2 regions of the Halomonas sp. DP4Y7-1 genome follow, and region 1 is predicted to be linked to the other one. Evidence: predicted binding sites of a transcription regulator. Region 1 holds the regulator's gene; the other holds the start of a gene.
What was found. The regulator PhoB, encoded in region 1, activates phosphate uptake and scavenging genes when phosphate is short. The targets are predictions, from matches to a motif close to TGTCATANNNNTGTCANA.
Positions count from the first base shown of each region.

Region 2: the regulator PhoB is predicted to act here: its motif matches at 3,092-3,109, upstream of phnC (phosphonate ABC transporter ATP-binding protein).

Region 1 is NZ_JAHVKS010000003.1:182,105-187,660, reverse strand. Features, by position in the region: gene KUV72_RS07255 (YnfA family protein) at 1-177, shown strand, start outside; gene phoR (phosphate regulon sensor histidine kinase PhoR) at 236-1,549, opposite strand; gene phoB (phosphate regulon transcriptional regulator PhoB) at 1,639-2,328, opposite strand; gene ubiA (4-hydroxybenzoate octaprenyltransferase) at 2,440-3,333, opposite strand; gene KUV72_RS07235 (chorismate--pyruvate lyase family protein) at 3,568-4,152, opposite strand; gene KUV72_RS07230 (FAD-dependent oxidoreductase) at 4,308-5,480, shown strand.
Region 2 is NZ_JAHVKS010000009.1:77,525-83,080, forward strand. Features, by position in the region: gene rapA (RNA polymerase-associated protein RapA) at 1-699, opposite strand, end outside; gene KUV72_RS16185 (TlpA family protein disulfide reductase) at 992-1,801, opposite strand; gene KUV72_RS16190 (hypothetical protein) at 1,953-2,219, shown strand; gene KUV72_RS16195 (hypothetical protein) at 2,224-2,661, opposite strand; gene phnC (phosphonate ABC transporter ATP-binding protein) at 3,173-4,027, shown strand; gene phnD (phosphonate ABC transporter substrate-binding protein) at 4,119-5,144, shown strand; gene phnE (phosphonate ABC transporter, permease protein PhnE) at 5,233-5,556, shown strand, end outside.

The DNA.
Region 1 (5,556 bases):
CAGGTAGACGCTGACTATGCTGGACGCGCCTTTGCCGCGTATGGCGGCGTGTATATCGCGGCATCGCTGGGTTGGATGTGGTGGGTGGAGCAGCGCCCCCCCGATCGCTGGGACATGATGGGGGCGGCGCTTTGCCTGGCGGGCGCTGCGGTTATCTTGCTGGGTCCCAGGAGCTGAAAAGACACAGTGCTGCCAGCCTGGCTTGAAGCGGGGCTGGTGTGTCCCTTGGTCGGGGTCAGGGCGAGGCGGCCGTCTGGCGGTTCTCCTGCACTCGGCTCGAGGGGAAGATACAGCGGAAGGTGGCGCCTTCACCCGGATGTGAGTCGATGTCGAGGCGCGCATCGTGGCGCAGCAGCACGTGCTTGACGATGGCGAGGCCTAGTCCGGTGCCACCGGTCGCCGTGCTGCGTCCCTTGTCTACCCGATAGAAGCGCTCGGTGAGGCGCGGAAGGTGCATCGGATCGATGCCGTCGCCGTCGTCCTCCACCTCAAGGCAGGCGCCATCACCGTAGGCCCGCCAGCGTAGCTGGATACGTGCGCCATCGCCGGCATAGCGCACGGCATTGAAGGCCAGGTTGGAAATGGCACTGTGAATTTCCTTCTCACTGCCCTTGAGCCCACGCGGATCGTCGATGGACACCTCGATCTGCTGGCGCCCACCCGACAGCGCCTGTGCATCTCGCTTGACGGTCTGCAACAGCGTGGTGGGGTCGAGCCGCGTGTGGTCATCGCCGCCCTGATCGTTTTCCAGTCGCGACAGCAGCAGCAGATCATTGACCAGGTTCTGCATCCGACGGGTCTGATTCTGCATCTGCGCTACCCCCTTGCCGAGTCGTTCGGGCAGCATGTCGGCCATGTCGCCGTAGGTCTCGAGATAGCCGGTCAGTACCGTCAGTGGCGTGCGCAGCTCATGGGAGACGTTGGCCACAAAGTCTCGGCGCATCTGTTCCAGGCGATGCAGGCGTGTGATATCGCGCGCCATGACCAGGCGTTCATCGTCACCGTACAGGGTGATCTGGAACTGCAGGATCATGTTCTCGTCGATGGGCGATGGAAGGCTCAGCGGCTCACGATAGTCCCGCTCGTTGAAATAGCCGACGAAGCGCGGATCACGCAGCAGGTTGGTGATATGTTGACCACGGTCCAGCGCCGGCTTCAGGCCTAGCATGCGCTCGGCAGAGCTGTTCCACCATTCGAGATCGCCATGGCGATCCAGCATGACCACACTGTCGCGCATCGCTTCAGAGGACTCCTGGATACGCTGAAGCGTTGAGCGCAGGCGTCGTTGGGTAATGCGCTGGCCCTTCTGGTAGCGATAGAGTCGATCAAACAGCTCGCCCCACAGACCGCTGGCGGTAGGAGGTTCCTGCTGGGGACGATGGGTCAGCCAGTCGTGCATGGCGTGCAGGTTGCGCAGATGATAGGCGAGACCAAGCGTCAGGCCCGCTCCGACGCCGACACTCGTCAAGGAAAAGGGCCAGCCCAGCAGGGCGCCGATGCCGACCAGCAGGGTCAAGCGCCAGACTTCTCGTCTCCACAGTCGACCCACGTCAGCTCCTGGCTCCGTTCACCTATGTCCTCCTGTCTGCCGCCAGCCGTACAGGCGCTGTCAAGCCTGCGTGGAAGGGAGGCAAGACGTCACATCTTGGCCGAAAAACGGTAGCCGGTGCCGCGCACGGTCTGGATCAGCTGCTGATGTGGCTCGCCAAGGGCCTTTCGCAGGCGGCGAATGTGCACGTCGACGGTGCGTTCCTCGACGTAGACGTTGCCACCCCAGACCTGATCAAGCAACTGGCCGCGGGTGTAGGCGCGTTCCTGGTGGGTCATGAAAAACTGCAGCAGGCGGTATTCGGTGGGCCCCATGTCGAGCGACTTGCCGTCGACGCTGACGCGGTGGCTGACAGGATCGAGCTTGAGCCCGTCGACTTCCACCGGGTCTTCAACGCCGCGAGGAGTGGCACGTCGCAGCACCGCTTTTAGACGGGCGACCAGTTCCCGGGGAGAGAACGGCTTGGTGATGTAGTCGTCTGCACCTGCTTCAAGCCCCTGAATCTTGTTGTCCTCCTCACCCTTGGCGGTGAGCAGGATGATCGGCAGCTCGGCGGTGGTTTCTTCCCGCTTGAGGCGGCGTGCCAGCTCGATGCCACTGGTTCCGGGCATCATCCAGTCCAGCAGCAGCAGGTCTGGCTGATCGTCCACGATAATCGCGTGAGCCGCCTGGGCATTGTCGGCCTCGAGGACCCGGTAGTCGGCCATTTCCAGAGCCACCGCGATCATTTCGCGGATGGGCGCTTCGTCGTCGACGATCAATACGGTCTTGGCTGTCATCCCGGGCCTCTTGTTCAGGGTCTTCCTATCAACGGTGACAGATGACACCACGTCAATGTGACATTTAGATGACATTGGCCGACCTGTCGAGCACTCGACAGCTCGATAGGGTCACCCCAGGTCGGGATAGAGACTCAGCGCCAGGCCGGCAAACAGCAGCAGGCCCGACCAGTGATTGTTGAGAAAGGCCTGGAAGCAGCGATCGCGATCACGCTCCTTGATGAGTCTCTGCTGGTGGATAAAGGTAGCCGCCATGGCCAGCCATCCCAGCCAATAGAAACCGCCGATATTCAGCAGAGCGCCCGCCCAGGCCAGCAGGCCCAGCGTTGCCAGCTGCAGCAGCGCGATGATGCGAGTGTCCCAGCGACCAAACAGCACTGCGGTCGACTTGATGCCGATCTTGAGATCATCGTCACGGTCCACCATGGCGTATTCGGTGTCATAGGCCACCGTCCACAGTACATTGGCGGTGAACAGGATCCAGCCGACCGTGGGTACCTCGCCCAGCACGGCACCGAATGCCATGGGAATCGCCCAGGAAAAGGCCGCCCCCAGCACCACCTGGGGAAAGTGGGTGTAGCGCTTCATGAAGGGATAGCTGGCGGCCAGCACGGCGCCGATCAGCGACAGCCATACGGTAAAGCCGTTGGTCAGCCAGACCAGCACGAAGGCCGCTGTCAGCAGACCGACGAACAGGACCTTGGCTTCCTGCTCGCTGATACGCCCAGTCGCCAGAGGGCGGTGTTTGGTACGTTTGACGTGACCGTCGAAATGGCGGTCCGCATAGTCGTTGACGACACAGCCTGCTGCTCGCATCAGGTAGACGCCAGCGACAAAGATCAGCAGGGTGTCGCGGGCGGGAATGCCGTCCGCCGCTACCCACAGCGCCCACAGTGTTGGCCACATCAGCAGCCAGGTGCCGATGGGGCGATCCAGACGCATCAGCGCCAGGAAGTCGGGAATTCGGGCGAGGCGTCCGGGGGGACGCAGCAGGGAGCGGTCCATCGTGGTCTCTCGAGGGCTAGTGGAAAGTCGCTGTCACAGGCATCGTGGCGGGCACGCTTCTGTCGTGTCCGCATCCGCTGGTGTGGCGTTGAGCGTCGAAACAAGACGAGACAGTTCATCCATGGGTGTCGCCGGGAGCGACCATTTGCTGCCAGGTCTGGTCAGCGCTTGTCGACATGACGGACCAAGCCTAGCGCGGGGAGACGGGCGTGACCAGTACAGCGCGGTCGCTGTCTAGCCTGGAGACGGGTCGAGTGACAGCGCCTCGGCCATGGCGGGCAGAAAGCTCTCTTGCACCAGCATCACCCAGCCCCCGTGGCAAAACAGAGAGCGCCGTTGCCAGATACCGCGGTATCCGTGGATAGGACGAGATATCCGGCTGATCTCGATCGGGCTGCGGCGAAGATCCGGCTGCTGAAACAGCCAACTGCCCAGCGAGTTTTCGCCAAGGCCGGCAAAGGGCGCCTGTTGATCGCTCACCCGTGGTGCCACTGAGCGTGCCACCACCCAAGGGACCTCGTCGACGCACAGCGCGACCTCGCGCAACCAGGCCTGCTGGCCGGCCGCCAGTCCCAATGCCTCGGCCTCGTCCGGCCATGGCTGCCCCAGGTATTGGTCGAGCAGACGCACGTGAAAGCGTCCCTCGCCAGCGGCCGCCATCAGTCTCTCCGTCAGTGAGTCGCGGGAAGCCAGCCACTCCAGCCAGCGCTCAGAGATAGCATGCGACGATGCGGGGATGTCGCGCCACTCGGGAGTCGATCGCGGGCACTCGGGCTCGACATGGCAACGGGACGGGGTGACATGAGGATGCTGTGACATGGGGCCTTGAGGTCCTTGCTGCACCGGACGTCGTGCTCCGGTAGATGGGCGCATAGTGTACCATGGTGCACAGGAGTCACTCGCTGGAGCCCCCGCTGGGCACTCCGGTTTCTTGAATGACCGCAGTGCGGTCGTCGGCAGAGTCGAAGTACGTGATGCAAGCACCCTTGACCATCATCGGCACTGGCATGGCAGGCATTGGCCTGGTGCGCCAGGTGCGCGCACTGGACGCCCGGCGTCCGATCACCCTGATCACGGCCGATAGCGGCGATGACTACTCCAAACCCTTGTTATCTACGGGCTTTGCCAAGGGCTTGGCGGCGGATCGGCTGGCGGCCCGTTCGGCCCTGGAGCTGGCCGATCAGCTGAATGTGGTGGTGCGCCCCCATACCTGGGTAGACCGAATCGACACAGCGTCCTCGTGCCTGTGGATTGGCCAGGAACGGCTGCCCTGGTCGGACCTGGTGCTGGCTACCGGTGCCAGCCCTGTCGCTCCCTTCGCCATTCCGGCGGAGCTCAGCGGCCGCGTGTTCTCGATCAATGATCTCGATGACTACCGCCGCTTCTCGGCCATTCTTGACGGCCTGGAGCGTCCGGCGCGAGTGGCGGTGATCGGGTTGGGCCTGGTGGGCTGCGAGTTCGCCAACGACCTCCAGGCGGGCGGACACCAGGTCGTCATGGTTGGCCCGGAGCCCACCTTGCTGCCGAGGCTGCTGCCCCAGCAGCCGGGCCAGGCGCTGGGCAATGCGTTTCGTGACGCTGGCATCGAGATCAGAAGCGGGCGCCTGGTCGACAGCGTAGCGCGTCAGGCTGCGGGCGATGAACAGGAGATCGTCCTTCGGCTCGATGACGGCCAGACGCTGAGCGCTGATCTCGTGCTGGTCGCTACGGGGCTCAGGCCCCGCAGCCAGTTGGCCGAAGCGGCGGGCATCCGTACCGGCCCCGACGGCATCCAGGTGGATCGCTATCTATCGACGTCCTGTCCGCGTATACACGCACTGGGAGACGTGGCATCGGTGGACGGCGTCAACGCGATGTATGTGCAGCCGTTGCAGGCATCGGCCAAGGCCCTGGCCGCTACCCTGTGCGGCAGCCCGACCCCGGTGAGCTACGGCCCATGGCCCGTGCTGGTCAAGACACCGCTGCTGCCGGTGGTGGCGTTGCCGCCGGCAAGTGAGCGAGTGCAATGGCGGATCGAGGCCGATGGCGATGACATCAGCGCCCTTGCCGAGGACGAACAGGGGCAGCTCAAGGGGTTTGCGTTGACGGGAAAATGCGTTCGTCGGAAAGTCGAACTGGCGCGGGCGGCACCGCCGTTGCTAGGCTAGGTTCGTTGATGGTGGCTGGGCCACCGTCGTTGGAGGTGCCATCGTTGCAGTGTGTGATACTGATTCTGATTCGTGT
Region 2 (5,556 bases), on a different contig from region 1:
CTGCTGTTCGTCGAGCAGGGTCACCGATAGCGAGAAGCGGCGCAGCAGCTCCACCAGCCACTGATGGGTCAGGCTCGCCGGCACCAGGATCAGCGCGCGCTCGACCCGGCCAGTCAGCAGTAGGCGGTGCAGAATCAGCCCAGCCTCGATGGTCTTGCCCAGCCCCACCTCATCGGCCAGCAGCACGCGTGGCGCCTGGCGGGAGGAGATCTCGTCGGCAATGTAGAGCTGATGCGGAATCAGGTCGATGCGCGGCCCGGCCAGGCCGAGTGCCGGATTCTGCTCCACCCGGTGGTGGTGGTGCAGGGTACGAAAACGCAGGTCGAACCAGTCGTTGCGATCGACCTGGCCGGTCAGCAGGCGGTCACGGGCCTGGTCGAACTGCATGCTGTCGGCCAGACGGGCCTCCGGCAGTTCGCACAGCTCGCCAGCGTCGTCCTCGCCGATGTAGACGATCAGTCCATCGATTTCCTTGGTATCGTCCACCGTCATCTGCCAGCCCTCGGCAGACTGGATGCGGTCGCCGCTGCCGAAGGCGACGCGGGTCAAGGGCGCGAGACGGGTACTGTAGGTGCGGGTTTCCTGGCTGGCGCCGAAGAGCACGGTGACGCTGCGCGCGTCGCAATTCAGGATGGTGCCCAGGCCGAGTTCGGCCTCGCCGTCGCTGATCCAGCGCTGGCCGGGAGAGAAGTCGCTCATGATGCCTCGGGAGATGCGTCGTTACGGTTCGTGGTCGCGGGCCGGGCCCGCCGCCGACAGGGCGCGGTATCTTACAGCAATCTTCAGTCTGGCTTAAGCGCGATTGTCGCGCCGGGGATGACTTTGCAGAGTCGTCGCAGGCCGATACCGCGACGCGGGGGAGCAAAGCGGCGATGTTGCAGGCGACGTGAAGAAGGCGACAGGAGATGGGCGGGCCGAGGCGGGGTGGCCGCCTCGGTCCTGAGACTGCGGGTGCGTTTCACCTGCAGTATAAGAAGAGCGTGGCAGCTGCTCAGCGATTCAGCCAGTCATCCAGCAGGGGCAGCGTCAGCTCCCCCACATGGCGTTCGAGGAGCTTGCCATCGGCACTGAACAGCAGGGTCGTCGGCAGGCCAGGGGACTGGCTTGCGGCCAGCAGCTGTTGACGCGGGTCGAGCAGCGCGTAGCGGAAGTCGAGGTCGGCCTGATCCAGATAGCGGGTGACCTGAAGGAGCGGCTCGCCCTGATTGGCCATGATCACGGTGACATCATCGCGCTGATCGATCTCGGCCAGCAGCGGCATCTCCCGCCGGCATGGGGGGCACCAGGTCGCCCATAGGTTGATGATCATGGGCTTGCCGGCAGCGTCGCCCGTCAGCGTACGCAAGGCGATAGGCGCTCCGTCGACATCTTCCAGGGTCAGCTCTGGCACCTGCTGCGGAGCAGGGCTGGCGGACAGCGGGGCCCAGCTGACCAGCGCCAGCCAGCCAAGTGTCGCCAGCAGGGTCAGGCCTTGGGCGCCCAGCAGGGCGGCCATACGATCACGCAGCGCCCACAGGGTCCAGAGGGCCGCGGCAGCCAGCCCCCACACGGCACTATACCCAGGCAGCCACAGGCTCACGATATCGAGCCAGTCGTCCCGATACGCCTCCCAGTGCATCACCACATGTCCGAGACGAGCACCGAGCAACCAGGCCAGCATCAGGCCGTTGAACCAGCGACCATGGCGGCGGCGCGGAAGCCCCAGCAGAAAGGCGCTGGCCGCGAGCAGCAGTAGGGTGATGGCGAGTGCGTAGAGCCGGGGCAGGCTCACTAGCACCGGACCAATGGCGATGGCATCCATGGCGGGGAAGGCTCCGTTGATCAACGCGAGGGCACGAAAAGTCGATAGCGAGCAGGTACACTGGGCGAACCCGATTCGGCAAGGCTACTGCGCTCGTCGGGCGCTGTCATCTAGCGTCAGGCCGCCAGTCCCTCATTTATCAGGATGCGTGATGCCCTCACCCAAGACCTTCGACCCTCTGCGCGCGCTGGCCATCAGTAGTCAGGCGCTGGGTTTCATCATGATCTTCGTGCTCGGCTCGACCCTGGAGTCACCGCGGCCGTGGCAAGGCCTGACGTTGCTGCTCATGCTGGTTGTGGCGCTGGCTGTGGCCGTGGCGCGACGCTATCGCAATAATCGGGTGCAGAAGCAGCGTGATGAGCGCCGCAAACGCCTGTTGCAGGACGATGACGAGGCGCTGGATGAGGGTTTCGACTGACGGATCACCGGCGCGGAGTATCGCGCTGGGTGCGGGCTAAGGTGACATGCCGGCACGCGCTGGGGTCGATGGCGGTCAGCCTCAGCCAATGGCCTTCCGGAAGCCGGCACAGCACGACTCGGAAGGCGCATTGAGGCGAGGCGCTGTCGGGCGCATCCCAGCTTCTCACCCACCCGCAGGCGTCTCCGCATTGCTCCAGGCGCTGGCGCAGCTTGGGAAAGTCCGCTGCACTGACCTCCAGGTTGATGGTGCGCGGTGGGGTCGGCGTCGTGCTGGCAAGCAGCATCAGCACGTGAGTCGTGTCCCCACCGCCTAACTCCAGCGTGACGCCTGTGGCGCTTACCACCAATGGCCGCAGTTCCAGCACCTGTTCGAAGAAACGATGCATGGTGGCCAGGTCGGTGACTTCCAGCGCGCTGGGTTCCAGGCTCAGATGCTGCATAGGCTGTCTCGCATAGGGACGTTACCTTTTACAGGGACGTTACCTTTCACAGGGACGTTACCTGTCACAGGGACGTTACCTTTCACAGGGACGCTGCCTCTTTCAGGTGCGCTGTCTGTCAGTCTGGTCGCGGTTGCCAGAACTTTCCCTTTGAACCTGCCAATCATGCCCATGGCCTGGCGCTATCCCGGGTATCCCTTGCTCCTGTCAGGCCACCTTCGGCGGGTATCCGATCGCCTGAACAGCACGCCAGCTCATCGCTGCACCGCCGTGAGTCGTCGCCTCAAGCGAACACGGACAGCGCTCGAGCGGAATATGGCTGGGCGGTGGCATTTGCGTTACAGCACAGTGACGCCAATATTTAATGTCCTGTTTTTTAAAATAATTGTCTGAAAAGGCCTGGGCTGACGTCGATGCGTCCGGGTGAATTTGTCACATCAATGACATTGTCTAGACAACATGCCTTAACCTGCCGCCTGCAGACTGATGCCATTCCAAGAGGAGAGGCATCATGTCCATCCCCACCATCGTCGTCGAGCGACTCAACAAGACGTTCGGCCATCGCCAAGTGCTCGAGGACGTCAGTTTCGAGATCACCCCAGGCGACATCGTTGCCCTGATCGGTCCCTCCGGTTCCGGCAAGTCGACATTGATGCGCCACCTGGTCGGATTGACCTGCTGTAACCGACATACCGGCGGTCGGGTGAGCCTGCTGGGCCGCGAGGTACAGGCCAGTGGCCGGATCAAGCGTGCCAGTCGTGGCCAGCGCTGCCGTGTTGGCTACATCTTCCAGCAGTTCAACCTGGTCAATCGCCTGAGTGTGCTGACCAATGTGCTGATCGGGCAGCTGGGGCGCATGCCTCGCCTGCGCGCGCTCAGCGGGCGCTTCAGTCAGGAAGAGAAGCAGCGGGCCCTCGAGTGCCTCGCCCGGGTCGGCCTGGAGGGCATGGCCTATCAGCGCGCCAATACGCTCTCCGGTGGCCAGCAGCAGCGCGTGGCGATCGCGCGGGTATTGATGCAGGACGCCGACGTGATTCTCGCCGACGAGCCCATTGCATCGCTGGATCCGCGAAGTGCCCGTGAAGTGATGGAGATTCTTCAGCGAATTCATGCCGAGGACGGTCGTACGGTCGTCATCACCCTGCATCAAGTCGACATCGCCCGGCGTTACTGTCATCGCGCCATCGCGCTCAAGGATGGTCGGCTGTACTTCGACGGCAAGACCTCTGAGCTGACCGATGCGCGCCTCAGCACCCTGTACGAAAACGCCGGGCTCGATGAGCTTCGTTCCGGCGCCCAGCCCGACTTGCCATCGCCGACCCGAGAGCCGGCCCATGCCCAGCCCGCGGTGGCGGCGCATGTCTAGTTCGGACGGCTGACGGCAATCCAACGCGATACCGACAACGACTGCATCACCTCTTATCTAGAACACCCCCTGCACCCCCCAGGAGATACCCATGCTTTTTGCTAATGTTCGCCGCCTGTCGCTGCCGCTGATGGCAGGTCTTGGTCTTGCTGCCGTCACTCAGCTGGCGGCCGCCGATACCCTCAAGTTCGGCATTATCTCCACCGAAGCGAGCCAGAACCTGGCACCGCTGTGGGACCCCTTCCTCGAGGACATGTCCGAGCAGGTAGGGATGGAGGTCGAGCCGTTCTTCGCCACTGACTACGCTGCGGTTATCCAGGCCATGCGATTTGGCCAGATTGACCTGGCCTGGTACGGCAACAAGGCGGCCATGGAGGCGGTGGACCGTGCAGGAGGCGAGATCTTCGCCCAGACCGTGGCCGCGGACGGCTCCCCCGGCTACTGGAGCTTGATGATCGCCCACCAGGATAGCGACCTGCATGACGTCGACGACGTGCTGTCCAATGCCTCCGATCTGGTGTTCGGCAACGGTGATCCCAATTCCACCTCCGGCTTCCTGGTACCGGGCTACTACGTCTTTGCCAAGAATGGCGTCGACGCCGCTACCGCCTTCAAGCGCACGCTCAATTCCAGTCATGAGACCAACGCACTGGCCGTGGCCAACAAGCAGGTCGACGTGGCCACCTTCAACACCGAAGGCATGCAGCGTCTGGAAGTGACGGCGCCCGACAAGGCCGAGCAGCTGCGGGTGATCTGGAAGTCGCCGCTGATCCCGTCCGATCCGCTGGTGTGGCGTAGCGATCTGGATGAGGCCACCAAGGACACCCTGCGCGAGTTTTTCATGAGCTATGGCGACGATGCCGACGAGCAGGCCATCCTCGAGCCGTTGCAATGGGCCGAATTCGTCGCTTCCAGCAATGATCAGCTGCTGCCGATCCGTCAGTTGGCCCTGTTCAAGGAGCGTTCTGAAGTGGCCAAGGATGACAGCCTGAGTGAAGGGGACCGCGAGGCCCGTCTGGCCGAGATCGATGGCCAACTCGATGACCTCGATACGCGCATGAAGGCCATCCAGGCGGCCGAGGCAATGCCCGAAGACGCCGCCGCCAACGCAGGTTGATGGTTCGCCGGGCCGTCTATCGGCGGCCCGGCCTCGGTTTCAGCGCCGTTCGTGACAGCGCATGACTTAAGCCCTCTGTGGAGAGCGCATGAGCACTCAAACCCAATTATCCGGTATCAGCATGCCGCCCAAGCGCAGCTGGACCACGTTGGCGCTATGGGGTCTGGGCCTGGCGGTATTGGCCTGGTCCTGGCAGGGCGTCGAGATGCAGCCCAGCCTGCTGTTTACCAATGCCAGCAACATGGCAACGTTGGCCGGCGACTTCTTCCCGCCTGCGCTGGGCAACCTGGATCACTACATTGACCAGATGCTGGTGACGATTCAGATCGCGGTATGGGGCACCCTGCTGGCCATTCTGGTGGCGATTCCAGCGAGCCTCTTGTGCTCCGAGAACCTGGTGCCCTGGTGGGTA